Regions from separate parts of the Eubacterium limosum genome, predicted to be linked through region 3. Evidence: predicted binding sites of a transcription regulator. Region 3 holds the regulator's gene; each other region holds the start of a gene.

Region 1 (3,286 bases), 840 kb from region 3:
TGATCGGTGTTTCTTTCTTAATCGAGATACTGATGGTCCATGTCGACTGGGGCGCTGCTGCTGTTTCCTGGGTTAAGCCCTCAACGCCGCCGGGTTCCATGCTGGTCATCATGAGTGTGCTGGGCGCGGTGGTAATGCCACACAACCTTTTCCTTCACTCTGAAATTATCCAGAGCCGCCAGTGGAACACGAAGGAAGAATCCGTCATTAAAAATCAGCTGAAATTTGAGTTTACAGATACGCTGGTTTCCATGATTATCGGATGGGCGATCAACAGCGCCATGATCTTGATGGCGGCAGCCACCTTTTATAAAGCGGGGTTTCAGGTCACAGAGCTCTCGCAGGCTGCGGATATGCTCAAGCCGCTGGTAGGTTCGGGCGCGTCGCTCCTCTTTGCTTTCGCCCTTTTGCTGGCAGGAATCAGCTCATCCGTCACCGCTGGAATGGCGGGTGGTACCATTGTTGCGGGGATGTTCAAGGAGCCCTACGATATTCATGACCGTCACAGTCAGCTGGGGATCATTGGCATCTTTCTGGCATCGCTGGTCATTATCTTCTTTATTACCGACCCTTTTATGGGGCTGGTCTACAGCCAGATGCTTTTGTCCATACAGCTGCCCATCACAATTTTCCTGCAAATTTATCTGACTACCTCCCGGAAAATCATGGGAAAATTTGCCAATGGCAAAATTGACTTTACAATCCTGCTGATTGTCGGACTGCTGGTTACAGCGCTTAATATTATGTTGCTGGTGAGCAGTTTTTAGTGGGGGTTGGATCTTAAAACGCAATAAACCAGAATATGTAGCGGTATACGTTGTTTTGACGTATACCTTTTTTATTATTGACTAGCTACTTTCAATCAATACCGATTGAGAGCAGCTTTTCCATGTTTATGGCAGGAGCGATCTGGGAATAAAACTGGTGGTCTTCAGGCGGCCATGGTGTAGTCTGGGGTTTCATGGATAATGGAGAACAAGATTATGCTAGCTCTAATGGTATTTCTTGGATGATTTTTGCCGAACTTATTAAGATAAAGATAAAGATACAGATTTAAAATATGAAAAAATTAAAGTAGAGTTGTTTTTTAGCAGACTTATAATCAGATGATGTGGTTGTAATAATACTGATCCAGAAAAATTATCAGAATTGTCTGAAAGCTCTTTTGAGAGGACATTTCCAAAAAACATTAAGTAATCCTGAAAAAAGTCATTAAATTTATTAAAAAGGTCTTGCAAATTTTGAGAGAATGGTTTAATATAATGTTAGCACTCGGAGGTAATGAGTGCTAACAAGAAGAAAATAATAAAAATTATAAATCATTAAAAATGGAGGAATCAAAAATGAGTTTAAAACCATTGGGAGACAAGGTTGTAATCAAAGTTAAAGAAGAAGAAGTAACGACTTCTAGCGGTATTGTGTTACCAGGTTCTGCACAGGAAAAACCACAGCAGGGAACCGTTGTCGCTGTAGGCTCCGGTGAAATCGTTGATGGCAAAAAAGTGCCGCTGGATGTAAAGGAAGGCGATGAAGTTATCTATTCTAAATACGCTGGCTCTGAAGTAAAAGTCGGTGAAGAAGAATTCTTGATTTTGAAACAGTCTGACATCTTAGCAATTGTTGGATAATTCAGAAAACTACATTTAATAGATTATAAATTTTCAGGAGGAAGATTAAAATGGCAAAAGATATTAAATTCAGTGCAGACGCCAGAGAATCACTGATTGCTGGCGTAGATAAATTGGCAGACGCTGTCAAAGTAACCTTAGGACCAAAAGGAAGAAACGTTATCTTAGCAAAGAGCTACGGTGCTCCAACCATTACAAACGATGGTGTTACCATTGCTAAAGAAATTGAACTGGAAGACGCTTTTGAAAACATGGGCGCTCAGCTGGTTAAAGAAGTTGCTACCAAAACAAACGATGTAGCTGGTGATGGTACTACTACCGCTACCTTATTAGCTCAGGCTATCGTAAGAGAAGGTAACAGAAACGTTGTAGCTGGCGCGAATCCGATGGTTCTGAAAAAAGGGATCGAAAAGGCTGTGGAAGTTGTTGTTGATGAACTGAAAGCCAACAGCAAACCAGTAGAAACCAGAGAAGCAAAAGCTCAGGTTGCCTCTATTTCTGCCGCTGATACCGAAATCGGTGATTTAATTGCAGAAGCCATGACTAAAGTCGGTGACGATGGTGTTATCACGGTTGAAGAAGGCAAGGGCATGGGTACTGAACTGGAATTTACAGAAGGTATGCAGTTTGACAGAGGATACTTATCTGGTTACATGGTAACCGATACTGAAAAAATGGTTGCAGAATTAGACAACCCGTATATCTTAATTACAGACAAGAAAATCACAAATATCCAGGAATTACTCCCAGTGCTGGAACAGATTGTACAGCAGGGTGCTAAGCTCTTAATCATTGCTGAAGATGTTGAAGGCGAAGCTTTAACAACCTTAGTACTGAACAAATTAAGAGGAACCTTCAATTGTGTCGCTGTTAAAGCTCCTGGCTTCGGTGACAGAAGAAAAGCCATGTTACAGGATATCGCTGCTTTAACAGGCGGTCAGGTAATCTCAGAAGAAGTTGGCCTGGAACTGAAAAATGCCGACATGTCTATGTTAGGACGCGCGCGTCAGGTTAAGGTTGACAAGGACAATACCATTGTTGTTGACGGCCAGGGCGACCGTGCGGTTGTTGAAGAAAGAGTTGCTCAGATCAAGGCTCAGATCCCTGAAACCACATCTGATTACGACAAAGAAAAATTACAGGAACGTCTGGCTAAACTGGCTGGCGGTGTAGCTGTAATTCAGGTTGGCGCTGCTACCGAAGTAGAACTGAAAGAACGCAAATACCGCATCGAGGACGCATTAAACGCGACAAGAGCTGGTGTTGAAGAAGGTATGGTACCTGGTGGTGGATCTGCATTCATCGAAACCTTAGACAAGGTAGACGCTTTAATTGAAACACTGGAAGGCGACGAAAAAATCGGTGCGACAATCATCCGCCGTGCTATTGAAGAACCAGTTCGTCAGATTGCTGAAAACGCTGGTCTTGAAGGCTCTGTTATCGTCAATGAACTGCGTAACAAAGACGCTGGCGTTGGCTTCAATGCCGCTACAGGCGAATTCGTCAACATGATCGAAGCTGGCATCATCGACCCGACCAAGGTAACCCGTACAGCGATCCAGAATGCAGCCAGCATCTGCGCTATGTTCTTAACCACCGAAGTTGCTGTTGCCGATTTACCGGAAGAAGCAGCTCCTGCAATGCCACCAATGGGCGGC
Region 2 (3,286 bases), 610 kb from region 3:
GTGCAGTTACAGGGCCCTTATGGCAAGGGCTTCCCGGATGTGGACGCCGATCTGGTGGTGGTGGGCGGCGGTATTGGCATCGCGCCCCTGTACTATGCGTGCCGCGACTTCAAGAAAAAACACCCGGACCGCAGCCTGCGCGTTTACCTGGGCTACCGCGATACGGCCTATTGTGTGGAGGCCTTTGACGCAGTGGCCGATGAAGTGACTGTGGATATCGGCGGCATCATCACCCACCAAGTAGAAGCCCGTTCCGGCGAGGTATTCTTTACCTGCGGCCCGGAAATCATGATGAAGAGCCTGTGTGACGTCGTCCCGGCCGAAAACCCGGTTTACGTGTCGCTGGAGGCGCATATGGCCTGCGGCATCGGCGCCTGTCTGGGCTGCACCTGCAAGACCAGTGAAGGCAATAAGAAGGTCTGTAAGGACGGGCCGGTATTTACCAGAGAGGTGGCAGCCCTATGAGTAAAGCGTTAGAAACGAAATTTAACGATATTGTCTTTAAAAACCCCGTTCTCACCGCGTCGGGCACCTTTGGCTTCGGGCGTGAGTTTGAGGAATACTATGATCTGGCAGCGCTGGGCGGCCTGTGCACCAAGGGGCTGACCCTTGAACCGCGTCCGGGAAATACGGGGATGCGTTTGTGGGAGACACCGGCAGGCATTATCAACAGCATTGGACTTGAAAACCCTGGTGTGGACGCCTTTATCGAAAATGAGTGGCCTCACCTCAAGGAGATCGACACCGTCACCGTGGTCAACGTGGGCGGTAAGGATGAAGCCTCCTACCTGGAAGCCATTGAGCGGGTCAACGCCATCAATGCCCAGCTGGTTGAGCTGAACATTTCATGTCCCAATGTCAAGGCTGGCGGTATGGCCTACGGCATCAAGGCAGAAATGGCGGCAGATATCACCCGTAAGGTGGTGGCTGTCTCCAAGGCGCCAGTCATGGTCAAGCTGTCACCGAATGTTGAAAACATCGCAGAGATCGCTCTGGCCTGTGAGGAATCCGGCGCCTGCGGTATCTCGCTCATCAACACCATCCAGGCCATGGCCGTTGATTACAAAAAGAAGAAAATCGTGTTTGACAACACCTACGCCGGTCTGTCCGGCCCGGCGGTCAAACCCATCGCACTGCGCATGACCCATCAGGTCTGCAAGGCGGTGGACGTGCCGGTGATGGCCATGGGCGGCATCAGCACCTGGGAAGACGCCCTTGAGTTTATCATGGTCGGCGCGGCCTGTGTGCAGGTGGGAACCATGAACTTCATCGACCCTAAGGCACCGGTTAGGATCATTGAAGGCTTAGAAGCCTACTGCCAGGCCGAGGACCTGGTAAACATCGATGAGGTGCGCGGTATTTTATTATAAATAAAAGCTGAAAACACCTCCTGAATATCCCGAAAACTCAGTAGTCAGAGTTTTCAGGATTTCGGGAGGTGTTTTTTTAGGCCAGAAAACAAAAACCGCGCTCAGGGGAGTGAGCGCGGTTTTATGGTTACGGGGGAGTAATAAAATGAATATCGGAATGATCCGATAAGGGGTAATCTATGATTTATTCAATCGCAATGTATTTTTTCTGTTCTACTTGCTTGGTTTCGTTTTTCGGGAATTCCAGATGGAGAATACCATCCTTATAACCGGCTTTGATGTCGTCTTCCTTTACGTTGTCACCAACGTAGAAGCTTCTTGAACACTGACCGGTGTAGCGTTCCTGATGGACCAGGTTGCCTTTTTCACCCTTTTCTTCCTTTGTGTCATCTCTGGAAGCGGTAATGGTCAGGTAGCCATTTTCAAGGTCAGCTTTGATATTTTCCTTGCCAAAGCCCGGCAGGTCCATATCCAGGATGTACTTGCCATCCTTTTCCTGAATATCTGTTTTCATGAGAGCAGGTGAATCTGCTTTTTTAAAAAACGGATCATTAAACATATCATCAAACAAATTAAAACCGAAACGATCTCTAGGCATCAACAACATAAGGCATTCCTCCTTTTTTGTTTTAGTTTTCATGATTTATGAAGTGATAAACCTTTATAACCATTGAGTTCGGTTCCTTTTTCAAGGGACTTCGCTTAATTTTGTTTACGTGTATATTATAGGTCAGATTGTTAGCACTGTCAAGAGGTGAGTGCTAAAATTTAGAAAGATTTAAGTTTGCAAATTGACCGAAATCCCGAAAAAATATTTTAGTAAAAGCTTTTAAAAAAAGATTCGCGATATAAAAAAATTGTATATTTAACTTTATCGGTATATAATAAAAGGTAATACCGGAATCGAAAGACAAAAAGTCTGGGAGGAAAGAGTGAGAAAGTACATCAATCAGATATGGAGTATCAGCCTGGCCCTGTGTCTTGTTTTCTGCCTGACAGCCTCTCGGGTACAGGCAGAAGAAAAGAAGGTCATCCGGGTTGCCTTTCCTGAGCAGGCGGGGTTTTCATCCACCAATGCTGCGGGAAACCATTCGGGCTATACCTATGAGTTTTTAGAAGAAATTGCAAAATATACGGACTGGGAGTATGAGTTCATCACCGGAGACGGCAGCGATGAGAGCCTATTGAAAATGATGGAGGATCTGAAAAACGGCGAGATTGATATTATGGGCGGCATGGTATCCACGCCGGAACTGGCCGAGGATTATGATTTTCCAGAATATAACTGCGGCTACAGCTACTCCACTTTGTCGGTGTTAAAGGATAATGAGGATATCAACGCAACCAACTATTCAACTTTTAATAATATAAAGGTGGGGGCACGCAAGACCGCAGCCCGAAGAATACAGGCCTTAAATGAATTTTGTAAGGCCAATGGGATTACCCTGGAAATCATCGAATATGATAACAGTGATGATGCACTGCACAATGCTTTGAAATCGGGTGAGGTGGACGCTCTGCTGGGGCCGGACGTCGCCATGGGTGACGATGAGCGTATTGTTGCGCGGTTTGACGGGCGGCCCTATTATTTTGCGGTCACCAAGGGCAATACCGAGGTGGTCAGCGGTATCAACTCCGCCACGGCGATCATCAATGAGCAAAACCCCAACTACGCCACCGAGCTTTACATGAAATATTTTAACAAGAATAACCAGCAGGTTACCCTGGAGAGCTTTATCAAGGCCAACCCCACTGAGAGTATTGTGGCAGCGCTGGGTATCGGTCTGGTGCTGGCCGCAGTGGTCGGTATGACCATGTATATCCGTATGCAGCGAAACCAGCAGCTGCTTTTGAATTATGAGCGGTACCGTATTCTGTCAGAGATGTCCAAGGAATTTATTTTCGAGTATGACTAC
Region 3 (3,286 bases):
TTCTACTTTATTATATAGAATATATTGTAACATAAAGACTTAAATTTGTCCCGGTGACAATTTGTTTTTTCAGCATATTTTATAAAAAGGAGCGTTTTAATGGAAAATGTCGGAATTTATGTGCATGTCCCCTTCTGCCGGCAGAAGTGCCGCTACTGTGATTTTCCCTCATGGGCGGGTCTTGGTGAGGCGGAGACTGGGCGTTATTTTGAGGCGGTCTGCCTTGAGATAAAGGCCTTCGCGGCTGAGCAGGGAAGAGTGCCCGCGGGCACGGTTTATTTTGGCGGGGGCACGCCCTCTTATGTGGCAGCCGATTATATCGGACGGGTCATGGACTGTATCCGGGAGTGCTTTGAGCTGCCTGAAGAGGCCATTGAGGCGACCATTGAGGCGAACCCCGGAACCCTGACCGATGCGAAATGCCGGGCTTACCGAAACATGGGCCTTAACCGTGTGAGTATGGGCCTCCAGACCACAAGCGACAGGGGGCTGAAGGCTCTGGGCCGTATCCACACCTACGCGGATTTTAAGACGTCTCTGGATCTGCTGGGAAGCGCGGGATTTGAGAATATCTCAGCGGATTTGATGTTTGGCCTGCCGGGGCAGACCCTGGAGGATGTACGGCAGGATATTGACCGTCTCACTGCCCTTGCTTCCATTAAGCATATTTCCTGCTACAGTCTGAAAATCGAGGAGGGAACAGCCTTTGACACGCTGTACCGCCAGGGGAAACTGCTGCTGCCGGACGAGGCGCTGGAAAGGCAGATGCAGCACACTATCATTGACGGTCTGGCTGAGAACGGCTTTGAGCAGTATGAGATATCGAACTTTGCGAGGAAAGGCTGGGAAAGCCGTCACAACAGCCTGTACTGGGTGATGAAGCCCTATGTGGGCTTTGGACTGGGGGCAGCCTCCTATTATAAGGAAGAGCGCCGAACCAATGTGATGGATATGGAAGACTACTGCGCTCTGGTCACGCAGGGAAAAGCCCCGGTGCTCGAGACGCACATTTTGGACGCCCAGGAGAAAAAGGGCGACTTTATGTTCCTGGGACTGCGGCGCATGTGCGGGGTGGATGATGCGGATTACCGGGAGCTGTTTGGCAGTAGTTTTTTTGAGGATTTTGAGGAAATCGAAAACCTTGTGAAGGCGGGACTTCTCACGCGTGAGGATCAGGTTATCCGGCTTACCCCAAAGGGGCAGGACCTGGCGAATCAGGTGTTTGTAGCTTTTGTTTAGGACGGGTCTGCTGCGGTGGAATACGCTGTGGACGGTCTTGCTTAAATAATGTTTAAATCTTAAAAACTTGACATTTATCTTATAGAAATCTATTGACAAAGTAAGACCCCGGTGGTATATTATAGTCAAGATATTAGCACTCACATGTAACGAGTGCTAATAAAGAGGTGAATAAAATGGACTTGAAAGAGAGAAAGAAGAAGATATTGGAGGTAATCATTAAGGATTACATCAATACCGCCGAACCGGTAGGGTCCCGGACCTTGTCAAAGCGTTATAACCTTGGCATCAGCCCTGCGACCATCCGGAACGAAATGGCTGATCTCGAAGACCTGGGCTTTTTAATGCAGCCGCACACCTCATCTGGAAGAATTCCGACTCAGCTGGCATACCGCTATTATGTCGATGAGATCATGCAAATCCAAAAATTAGCTAAGGTTGTGAGAAATGACATCCATAATGGGTATCTAAAAATAACAAGGGAGCTGGATAACACCATGAACCACACGGCAAAGGTGCTGTCCCAGCTGACCAACTACACCTCTGTGGTGCTGTCGCCGCGGGTTTCCTGCTTTAACTGCAAGCACGTACAGATTGTTCCTTTAATAAAGGAACGTGTTTTACTCATTGTGGTCACCTATGAAGGGATGGCAAAGAACATTGAAATGACCCTTTCGCAGGAAATTGACACCACTTTGGCCCTGAAACTGAGTAATGTCTTAAACAGTTTCCTCAAAAATATTTCCTTCCAGGAAATTAACATGGAGCTAGTCGATCAGATTCAGGAATTGTCTCCGGATGAAAGCAATTTACTCCGGGAAATTCTTCCGGTATTAAGGGATACTTTGATGGAAGAGGCTTCAGACATCCATTCCATGGGTCTGACGAATCTTTTCAATTATCCTGAATTCAGTGATGTGGAAAAAATCCGTCACCTGGTCAATGTGATCGAGGAGAAACCGCTGCTGGCGGGTATTCTGTCAAGTGATGACACCAGTCAGGTGATTAACATCAGCATCGGGGATGAAAATGATAATGAGAACCTGAAGGAATTCAGTATTATTACAACAACCTACGAGCTGGAAGGAAAGACCGTAGGCGCTTTTGGGGTCATAGGACCAACGAGGATGAATTATGATAATGTTTCCTCGGTTCTTGATTATATAAGAAATGAACTGAACACAAACTTAACAAAATTATTAATGAAATAGGTGGTTAAATGGCTAAGGAAGAAAAGATGGAACAAAACGTAGACGAAACCGTTAAGGAAGAAGCTACAGAGGAACAGACAACAGAAGAACAGACAGCTGAGGAAGCTGTAGAGGATGTTGAAAAATCGGTAAATGAAGCGGCCAAGGCAGAGGAAGCAGCGATGGAGCGTCTTATGCGCCTTCAGGCGGATTTTGAAAACTATAAAAAAAGAACGCAGAAGGAAAAGACCGACATTTACCAGTTTGCTCTTGAAGGCTTTGTCACAAAGCTTTTACCAGTGCTTGACAACCTGGACCGCGCCGAAGCGGCAGCCGATGATGACAATACGGACAAATACCGCGAGGGTGTTCAGATGGTTTTCAAGCAGTTAATTGGTGTTCTGAACGAGGAGGGTCTGCAGGAAATTGACTGTGTGGGCACCGCCTTTGATCCGAACTTCCACCACGGTGTTGCCGTTGGAGAAGATCCTGAAAAAGATGATCAGGTTGTTCTGGAGGTTTTCCAGAAGGGCTACACTTTTAAGGACAAGGTCATAAGACCCGCAATGGTTAAGGTTAATCAGAAGTAAAAAAACGCATGGCGTCGGCGTTTTGGAAACGACGCAAAGTCCGGCCATCCGGTCGGCAATTAAATCTGGAAAACAAACTTTCGAATCAATAGGAGGACATATATTATGGGTAAAGAAAAAATTATTGGTATTGACTTAGGTACTACAAACTCTTGCGTAGCTGTTTTGGAAGGTGGCGAACCGGTTGTTATCCCAAATGCAGAAGGGAACCGTACAACGCCGTCCGTTGTCGCATTCACTAAAGACGGTGAAAGACTGGTCGGCCAG

The links. The regulator HrcA, encoded in region 3, represses chaperone genes, less so after heat shock. The targets are predictions, from matches to a motif close to TGTTAGCACTCNNNNNNNNNGAGTGCTAACA.
Region 1: the regulator HrcA is predicted to act here: its motif matches at 1,264-1,294, upstream of groES (co-chaperone GroES).
Region 2: the regulator HrcA is predicted to act here: its motif matches at 2,107-2,137, upstream of B2M23_RS05795 (Hsp20/alpha crystallin family protein).

Annotation. Positions count from the first base shown of each region.
Region 1 covers NZ_CP019962.1:2,707,845-2,711,130, forward strand. The annotation lists gene B2M23_RS12745 (Nramp family divalent metal transporter) at 1-767, shown strand, start outside; gene groES (co-chaperone GroES) at 1,344-1,628, shown strand; gene groL (chaperonin GroEL) at 1,679-3,286, shown strand, end outside.
Region 2 covers NZ_CP019962.1:1,254,837-1,258,122, forward strand. The annotation lists gene B2M23_RS05785 (dihydroorotate dehydrogenase electron transfer subunit) at 1-465, shown strand, start outside; gene B2M23_RS05790 (dihydroorotate dehydrogenase) at 462-1,370, shown strand; gene B2M23_RS05795 (Hsp20/alpha crystallin family protein) at 1,555-1,977, opposite strand; gene B2M23_RS05800 (GGDEF domain-containing protein) at 2,303-3,286, shown strand, end outside.
Region 3 covers NZ_CP019962.1:1,869,229-1,872,514, forward strand. The annotation lists gene hemW (radical SAM family heme chaperone HemW) at 100-1,239, shown strand; gene hrcA (heat-inducible transcriptional repressor HrcA) at 1,416-2,450, shown strand; gene grpE (nucleotide exchange factor GrpE) at 2,459-3,019, shown strand; gene dnaK (molecular chaperone DnaK) at 3,125-3,286, shown strand, end outside.